Regions from separate parts of the Bacillus sp. GW823-FHT06A10 genome, predicted to be linked through region 1. Evidence: riboswitches for the same ligand, from Rfam matches in the RefSeq annotation. Region 1 holds a riboswitch; the other holds the start of a gene.
What was found. Region 1 has a riboswitch for S-adenosylmethionine ahead of AC1Q8M_RS17795 (bifunctional homocysteine S-methyltransferase/methylenetetrahydrofolate reductase). Riboswitches for the same ligand answer to the same signal wherever they lie in the genome.

Region 1 (4,893 bases):
TGCATTTGGATAACAAGAAATGTAACACTCCGATAAATCAGATAGTGAACGAATATGGTCCCTCATAAACTCCGGACCAGTCGCACAATTTAACCCAACAGATAATGGTTTCATATGTTCTACTGATAAATAAAAAGCTTCAATTGTTTGCCCAGCCAGAGTCGTTCCCATTGGCTCAATCGTTCCTGAAATCATAATAGGAACCGTTTTTTTCAGTTCTTCAAAAGCAGCTTGAATTCCAATATAAGCTGCTTTCACGTTACGCATATCTTGACTCGTCTCAACGAGTAATACATCAACTTCTCCTTTTAATAATCCTCGTGCCTGCCTTGTATAAGCCTCAATCAATTCTTCAAAAGTCACACCACCAGTAACACTAATTGCTTTCGTTGTTGGTCCCATCGCTCCCGCAACATATACTTCCTTACCGCTTTCTTTAACAGCTTGCTTCGCCAAAAGTGCTGCCTTTTCATTTAGTTCTTCATCTAAATGAGACAGCTCATAATCACTTAGTACAATATTCGTTGCCCCAAATGTATTTGTTTCAATAATATCCGCTCCAGCTTCAATATAAGCTTTATGAATCTTTAAAATAACGTCTGGTCTTGTTTCTACTAAATATTCATTACAGCCCTCGTACTCTTCTCCTCCGAAATCTTCAGCAGTTAAATCCTCTTGCTGAATCATTGTTCCCATTGCACCATCTAATATTAAAATGCTATTTTGTAATTTTTCTTCTATACACTTCATCAATTAATACCTTCTTTCACTTCTTGCTTTTCTCTTACATATTTAACAAGATGTTCTGTAATTTCATATTTTAAAAATGGTGTAATAAGATAAATACCATTAAAATATTTCATCGCTGCGTCGATCAATTCTTGCGAAATGCGAATCCCTTCCTCAATTGCCGCCTCTTTCGTTTCGTGTCCATCCATTCTCTCTCTTATTTCTTCTGGAAGAGTAATACCCGGTACCTCAAAATGAAGAAAATCTGCATTCCGCTTACTTACTAACGGCATAATTCCAATAAAAATAGATTGTTCCAAATGCTTTGTCGCTTCATACACTTCTTCAATTAACGCGATATCGTAAATTGGCTGAGTTAAAAAATATTCCGCTCCAGCATCTATTTTTCGTTCCATTCGCTTAACCGCTGCTTTTAAGTGCCTCACGTGAGGATTAAATGCGCCGCCTACAGAAAACCTTGTCGCCGGTCCAATTGATTTCCCTAAAATTGAACGTCCATCGTTCATTTCTTTAATCATTTTAATGAGCTCAATAGAGGACAAATCGTATACAGAAGTTGCACCAGGAAAATCACCAACGCGCGCTGGATCACCAGTTAAAGCTAACACTTCTTCCATCCCTAACGCCGATAAACCTAACAAATGAGATTGTAGTCCAATGACGTTATGATCCCTACACGTTAAATGTGTCAATACCGGGATATCATGCTTCGTTAATAACGCACCCATTGCCATATTAGAAATACGAGGCGATGCTAATGAATTATCTGCTAGAGTAATAGCATCTGCTCCCGCTCTTTTTAAAGCTCTTGCTCCTTCAAAAAACCGCTGTGTATCTAACGTTTTCGGTGGATCTAATTCCACTACAACTGTCGTTTGTTTTTTCGCTTTCTCTGCTAGAGTGACGTGAGCCTTCGAACGTTTCTCATGCGTATGAACAACTTTCGGCCTTTGAATGGTGTCTTTTTCTATTACAGGTGTAACATTCGCAACAGCGTGCTTCATACTTTGAATATGTTCTGGAGTCGTACCACAACAACCACCTAATAACCGAATACCTTGCTCAATAAATCTCGGCGTCATCGCCTCAAAATAAGCTGGGCTTCCCTCATATACGTAACGTCCCTCCACATAATTCGGGAGACCTGCATTTGGGTATGCTGATAAATAGCCATTTTGCGGAATCGATATCATTTTGAAAGCCTCCGTCATATGAAGCGGCCCTAGTTGACAATTTAATCCAACAACATTTGCACCGTAATCTATAATTTGCTTTAATATTTCATTAACATCATTTCCATTTTGAGTCGTACCTGCTTCATGTAACGCTAATTGAGCAACAATTGGAATGTTCGTTTGCTTACGCAATACTTTAACAGCATGAAGTAATTCAAATTCATCGTAAAAAGTTTCTAATAGTAATCCATCAACCTGTTCTTCTAGTAAAGCCCCTGCCTGTTCAAGTAGCATAAACTCCCTTTCCATATCAGTCGTTGTAACGGCTCCGATATGTTTCATACCACCAATTGTTCCTAAAATTGCATTTTTATCTGTAACAGATGCTTTCGCCAGTTTTACTGCCGCTCTATTAATTTCTGTAACTTGATTTTCTAAGCCGTACATACGTAATTTCGCCTCATTTGCTCCATACGTATTCGTTTGAATTACATCTGCTCCAGCAGCTACATATTGTTTATGAATCGATATAATTAAGTCTGGATCCGATACATTCAATTCTTCAAAGCTACTTTGCAAGCCATGTGAATGCAATAACGTCCCAACCGCACCATCACCTATTACAATTCCTTTTGATAATAAATCTAGTAATTTCACGAATCTCCCTCATTTCTATCAATATAAAAACCCCCTCTTCACTTTGAAGAGGGGGACATAATCGTTCCTCCTCTTATTATGCAAAACATTCGTTTTGCAGGTATTAGCACCGTTTCAAACATTTCGTTTGAAGGTTGCCGGGTTTCACAGGGCCTTTCCCTCCACCGCTCTCAATAAGAGTTGTCTTTATTATTTTATTTATGTAGCTAAAAGGAAATGCGTTCCCCTTTTAACAATGTTTGTTAATTTTTTAATAAATTTAGCATGCACAAAAGTAAAAGTCAATGACACTTGCGGAAAAATAAAAATTTTTCAAAATAAAGTTGCAATTCAATTATCTTTTGTTGTAAAGTTAAAAACATAATAAAAATTTCATACGAACATTCTTATCTAGAGAGGTAGAGGGACTGGCCCTGTGACGCCTCAGCAACCATTAACATTTTGTTAATAAGGTGCTAATTCCAGCAAATTGTGAAAGATTTGACAGATGAGAAGAAGACTCTATTCAAACCGAAAGCCTTCTTCTTAGAAGGCTTTTTTTATTTTATATTCACTTAATGTTTCAATTTAAAAAGGAGGAATTTTCACATGTCAACAATCGAAACAAAACTAGCACAAATCGGCAATCGCAGTGAAACTACAACTGGAACGGTTAATCCACCAGTTTATTTCTCAACCGCTTATCGTCATGAAGGAATTGGTAAATCTACTGGCTTTGACTATTCACGAACTGGCAATCCAACTCGAGGTCTTTTAGAACAGGCAATCGCAGACTTAGAATATGGCGAACAAGGTTATGCCTGTAGTTCAGGGATGGCGGCTGTTCTCCTCGTCCTTTCTCTATTCCGCTCTGGAGACGAACTTATTGTATCTGAAGATTTATACGGTGGAACGTATCGATTATTTTCTGAACATGAAAAAAAGTGGAATGTTCGATGTAGATACGTAAATACACAGTCTATTAAACAAATTGAGCAAGCTATCACAACTGAAACGAAGGCTATTTTCATAGAAACTCCAACTAATCCATTAATGCAAGTTACTGATATTGCTGCTGTCGCAACTGTAGCGAAAAGGCACGGACTACTTCTTATTGTAGACAACACATTCTACACACCTTATATACAGCAACCATTAACAGAAGGTGCTGACATTGTACTTCACAGCGCAACGAAATATTTAGGGGGACATAACGATGTACTAAGCGGACTTGTCATTGCAAAAGGAAAGGAACTTTGTGAAGACATCGCTCATTATCATAATGCATCAGGTGCAGTTTTAAGCCCATTTGACTCATGGTTATTAATTCGCGGTATGAAAACGTTAGCGCTTCGCATGAGACAGCATGAAGAAAATGCGAAAGCAGTTGTTGCATATTTAAATGATGAAGACGGGGTGACAGATGTATTTTATCCTGGAAGAGGCGGCATGATTTCATTTCGCCTTAAAGATGAAGCTTGGATTAATCCATTCTTACAATCTTTATCCTTAATTACATTTGCCGAAAGTCTTGGTGGTGTAGAAAGTTTAATGACTTATCCAGCAACGCAAACACATGCTGATATTCCTGAAGAAATTAGAACAGCAAACGGTGTATGTAATCGTCTTCTTCGATTCTCCGTTGGCATTGAAAATAGTAACGATTTAATTCAAGACTTAAAGCAAGCCATTAAACTTGTAAAAGAAGGTGTAAGAATATGAGTTATTCTATAGATACACTCTTACTACACAACCAATATAAACATGACTCGCAAACAGGAGCTGTGAACGTTCCTATCTATAACACATCAACTTTTCACCAGTTTGATGTAGATACGTTCGGAAAATATGACTATAGCAGGTCAGGAAATCCAACTCGTGAAGCTCTTGAAGATATCATTGCTTTATTAGAAGGTGGAACAAAGGGATTCGCCTTTGCATCAGGCATTGCAGCGATTTCCACTGCATTCCTCCTTCTTTCACAAGGTGATCACGTACTCATTTCAGAAGATGTATACGGAGGCACTTACCGAGTGATAACTGAGGTACTCTCCCGTTACGGTGTTTCACATACATTTGTTGATATGACCAATTTAGAAGAAATAAAACAAAACATGAAACCAAATACAAAGCTCTTTTATGTAGAAACACCTTCTAACCCACTTTTAAAAGTGACAGATATTCGCGAGGTTTCTAAACTCGCAAAATCTATTGGCGCTCTTACTTTTGTTGATAATACATTTTTGACACCACTATTCCAAAAACCACTTGAACTTGGAGCTGATGTCGTTCTTCATAGTGCTACAAAATTTATTGCTGGTCATAGTGATGT
Region 2 (4,893 bases), 470 kb from region 1:
AAAATGGTAAACCATTCATGCGAAACATTTGGCGCATCGCAAGGCATAATAGCATACCAATCTGCTTCTATGTATTCCATTCCGGATACAATACCGGCCAGCGGTCCATTCCCTTTATAGTGCGGGATATCTTCTATAACAGGAACTTGTACGAATTGCTCTACTCGCTCTTTTATATCAGAATGACTAATGACTACAACTTCTTGGAGCGCACTTGTCATCTCTTTCAAAATATGCTCAATAAAAGTACTACCTTGCCAGCTCGCTAACGCTTTCGGCTCACCAAATCTACTCGACATACCGCCCGCTAATACAATTCCAGCCCACCTACTCATTGGCGATGTAGCTCAAATGTAATATGGCCTAATTCCGGTAAAATTAATTTATTCATCGCAAGGCGAACCGCCCCGCTCGATCCTGGCATCGAGAAAACTACTTTGCGCCCAATTGTACCCCCAATCGCTCTACTTAACATTGCGCTGCTCCCGATATCTTCTAAATAACTAATCATGCGGAACAACTCACCAAACCCGACAATCTCTTTATCTAATAGAGCTGACACTGCTTCAATTGTTACATCACGCTTCGTAATACCAGTACCGCCATTTGTTAATACAACATCTACATCTTCCTTATGATAACCAGCTAACACTGCTTGCTGAATACTTTCTTTATCATCTTTTACAATTTCATAAGAGGTTACTGTATGGCCCGCTTCTTTTAACAATTCATGTAATAGTTGTCCGCTCTTATCCGTTTCTTCCGTACGTGTATCGGAAATCGTAACAATCTTGCAACGCACTTCTTTTGGAGCTTGTTTTTTATGTTCAGTTACACTCATTTTTTATCTTTCCTTTCTTAAAGACTTTTCTTCATTTTATCATACATATCTTTACACAATTATGTATGAAGCCAATCATGCGCCATGATACAATATAAGTATACTAACCCACAAAAAGGAAACTGCACTTTCTTATACTCCTAGACTACATATCTTTAGTTACTCTTTATATTTTCTACATAATAGAATTCAATTTTAAAACTTGTACTAAAAAATAAATTGGAGGTCTACATAGTATGGAACTTTATAAAAAATTAACAACAACATTCATCCTCTTATTCATCGCTTCAATCACTGTCGGCTTTTCCTTAAAAGGTGCAATTCCATACGCTACATTAGTAAGCATTATATTCGCGACACTATTTTTACTAAACAGTGCCTTTTGCGCAGGTAAAGCACGTCAAATGAAAGGTTGATTGCATATCTTCCAGAAGAAATCCACCCTTTGTAAATCATGTAAAAGGAAATACAAACGTATGAAAAGGCATGGATTCATATGCCTTTTCCAGCAAGTGGCATGACTAATACGAAAAAGTATATTGAGCTAGAAGGCGAAGTATATTGCAAATCATGCATTCAAATTGTAAGTAAAACGAAATAAAAAAAGCTTTGCGCTCACCGCGCAAAGCTTTTTTTCATATATTATAGACCAGCTTGCTCTTTTAAAGCTGCAGCTTTGTCTGTACGTTCCCATGAAAGATCTACATCAGTACGTCCGAAGTGGCCGTAAGCTGCTGTTTGTTTGTAAATTGGGCGACGTAAGTCTAGCATTTTAATAATACCAGCTGGGCGAAGATCGAAGTTGTTACGAACTAGTTCTACTAGTACGTCTTCAGATACTTTACCTGTGCCGAATGTATCAACTGAAATTGATACTGGTTGTGCTACACCGATTGCGTATGCAAGTTGTACTTCTGCTTTGTCAGCAAGACCAGCTGCTACGATGTTTTTCGCAACATAACGAGCTGCATATGCTGCAGAACGGTCAACTTTTGTTGCATCTTTACCAGAGAATGCACCGCCGCCATGGCGAGCGTATCCACCGTAAGTATCAACGATGATTTTACGTCCTGTTAAACCAGCATCACCTTGTGGTCCACCAATTACGAAGCGGCCAGTTGGATTAATGAAGAATTTCGTTTCTCCATCCATTAATTCTGCTGGTACTACAGCTTTAATTACGTGCTCTTTTAAGTCGCGATCGATTTCTTCCCATGTAACATCTGGGTGATGTTGTGTAGAAATTACGATAGTATCAACACGTACTGGTTTACCATTTTCATCATACTCAACTGTAACTTGCGTTTTTCCATCTGGACGTAAGTATGATAATGTATCATCTTTACGTACTTCAGTTAAACGGCGAGCTAATTTGTGAGCAAGCGAGATTGGAAGTGGCATTAACTCTTGTGTTTCATTACATGCGAAACCAAACATTAAACCTTGGTCTCCTGCACCAATTGCCTCAATCTCAGCGTCAGTCATTTGACCTTCGCGTGCTTCTAGCGCTTGGTCAACACCCATAGCGATGTCAGCAGACTGCTCATCGATAGATGTTAAAACAGCACAAGTTTCTGCATCGAATCCGTATTTTGCGCGTGTGTAACCAATGCCTTGAATTGTTTCACGAACGATTTTTGGAATATCTACGTAAGTAGAAGTCGTAATTTCCCCCGCTACCAATACTAAACCAGTTGTTACAGTTGTTTCACAAGCTACACGTGCATTTGCGTCTTTTGATAAGATCGCATCTAAAATTGAATCAGAAATTTGGTCACAAATTTTATCTGGATGTCCTTCAGTTACAGACTCAGATGTGAACAGATGACGTTTTTTTGTCATGTGGTAAACCTCCCTACAGTAATTGTATATATTGTACGGAACTCATCCTTAATTTGCCACAAACTGCGACATACATTTATTCTCCCACACAAGCATACAGAAAAACCTTTCCTACTTTACATAGAGGAAAGGTTTAATTTGCTACTTGCATACTGCTTTTTGCCCTTCGCTCTTATCGTTCGAGACCTGTAGCCTCGCACAGGTTTTAGCACCTATTCACCTGCATTTATCAATACAAGTGAGGTTGCTGGGCTTCATCGGGCCTGTCCCTCCGCCAGCTCGGGATAAGAGAGTATCCGTCCCAACCTATACTAAAGAAATGATATTCATTTGTCAATTAATATTCACATTTTCCTGAAAGTTTTTCTCAATACGCCTGAAATGAAATATTAATAGGGAAATAATACATTCACACAAACAAAAAGAAATAAATAGTATACATTATTTATATAATTGTGTTATACTCTTGTTGGGGATTACGAGAAATATTTCATTAAATGAAAAGGATGGTATATAAATATGAGTACTGTGAATGTCCAAATTGGTTTACACGAATTATTGAACGGAAGCAATGCACAGATTCAACTAAGTGTTCCGCAATTAGTGGAAAAAGTATTAATGCGAAATGAAGGGAAATTAACTTCGACTGGTGCCGTTTCTGCTTCAACTGGAAAATATACAGGACGTTCTCCTAAAGATAAATTTATTGTGAAAGAAGCATCGGTTGCTGACAAAATTGCTTGGGGAGCTGTGAACCAACCGATTTCTGAAGAACATTTTAATAAATTATATACTAAAGTTTTAGAATACTTAAAAGAAAAAGAAGAGTTATTCGTCTTCAAAGGATTTGCAGGCGCTGACCGCAATTACCGCCTACCAATTCAAGTTATTAACGAATATGCATGGCACAATTTATTTGTACATCAATTATTCATTCGTCCAACTGAAGAAGAATTAACAACTCATGAATCAGAGTTCACAATTGTTTCTGCACCGAATTTCAAAGCTGATCCAGCTGTTGACGGTACAAACTCTGAAGCATTCATTATGGTTTCATTCGAAAAACGTATCGTACTAATTGGTGGTACAGAATACGCTGGAGAAATGAAAAAATCAATCTTCTCTATTATGAACTTCTTATTACCTGAACAAGATATCCTTTCTATGCATTGCTCTGCAAACGTAGGTGAAGAAGGCGACGTAGCACTATTCTTCGGTTTATCTGGAACAGGTAAAACAACATTATCTGCTGATCCAAACCGTAAATTAATCGGTGATGATGAGCACGGTTGGTCTGATAACGGTGTATTCAATATTGAAGGCGGTTGCTATGCAAAATGTGTAAACCTTTCTCACGAGAAAGAACCACAAATTTTCGATGCAATCAAATTTGGATCTGTTTTAGAAAACGTTATCATTAATGACCAAACGCGTATCGCCGACTACAACGATACTACTTTAACAGAAAATACTCGTGCTGCATACCCTATGCATGCGATCGACAATATCGTACTGCCAAGTGTTGCTGGACACCCAAATACAATTATTTTCTTAACTGCTGATGCATCTGGCGTATTGCCTCCAATCAGTAAGTTATCAAAAGAGCAAGCTATGTATCATTTCTTAAGTGGTTACACTAGTAAACTAGCAGGAACAGAGCGCGGCGTTACATCTCCGCAAGCTACATTCTCAACTTGCTTCGGTTCACCATTCTTACCACTTGATGCATCTCGCTACGCTGAAATGCTTGGTGAAAAAATCGAGAAACACGATGCGAAAGTATTCCTAGTAAACACTGGCTGGACTGGCGGCGAGTACGGAGTTGGTAAACGTATGAACTTAGGTTATACTCGTGCAATGATTCAAGCAGCATTAAGCGGCGAACTTGCAAAAACTGAAACAGCTAAACATGACATCTTCGGTCTTGAAGTTCCACTTCACGTACCAGGTGTACCTGACGAAGTGTTAATGCCTGAACAAACTTGGGCTGATAAAGCTGCTTACAAAGCAAAAGCAATCGAGCTTGCAAATGAATTCAAAGAGAACTTCAAAAAGTTCGAAAGCGTTTCTGAAGATATCATTAACTTAGGCGGTCCAATCGCTTAAATTAAAACTTTCTGTTGGAATAACCCTTTACTCATATGAATAAGTGTCGTGTAACCGTAAAGTTTCGCGTACTCACCGACAAAACCCAATGCGGCTTAACGGTT

Region 2: it holds a riboswitch for S-adenosylmethionine, as region 1 does, so the genes downstream of both, metK (methionine adenosyltransferase) here and AC1Q8M_RS17795 (bifunctional homocysteine S-methyltransferase/methylenetetrahydrofolate reductase) in region 1, are expected to answer to the same signal.

What each region holds. Positions count from the first base shown of each region.
Region 1 covers NZ_JBXAHT010000002.1:580,027-584,919, reverse strand. Annotated here, with positions in the region: gene metH (methionine synthase) at 1-750, opposite strand, end outside; gene AC1Q8M_RS17795 (bifunctional homocysteine S-methyltransferase/methylenetetrahydrofolate reductase) at 750-2,582, opposite strand; SAM riboswitch class I at 2,653-2,762, opposite strand; SAM riboswitch class I at 2,966-3,076, shown strand; gene metI (cystathionine gamma-synthase/O-acetylhomoserine thiolyase) at 3,171-4,283, shown strand; gene metC (cystathionine beta-lyase) at 4,280-4,893, shown strand, end outside.
Region 2 covers NZ_JBXAHT010000002.1:107,997-112,889, reverse strand. Annotated here, with positions in the region: gene AC1Q8M_RS15335 (molybdenum cofactor guanylyltransferase) at 1-335, opposite strand, end outside; gene AC1Q8M_RS15330 (MogA/MoaB family molybdenum cofactor biosynthesis protein) at 332-841, opposite strand; gene AC1Q8M_RS15325 (hypothetical protein) at 1,078-1,257, shown strand; gene metK (methionine adenosyltransferase) at 1,484-2,683, opposite strand; SAM riboswitch class I at 2,853-2,974, opposite strand; gene pckA (phosphoenolpyruvate carboxykinase (ATP)) at 3,203-4,789, shown strand.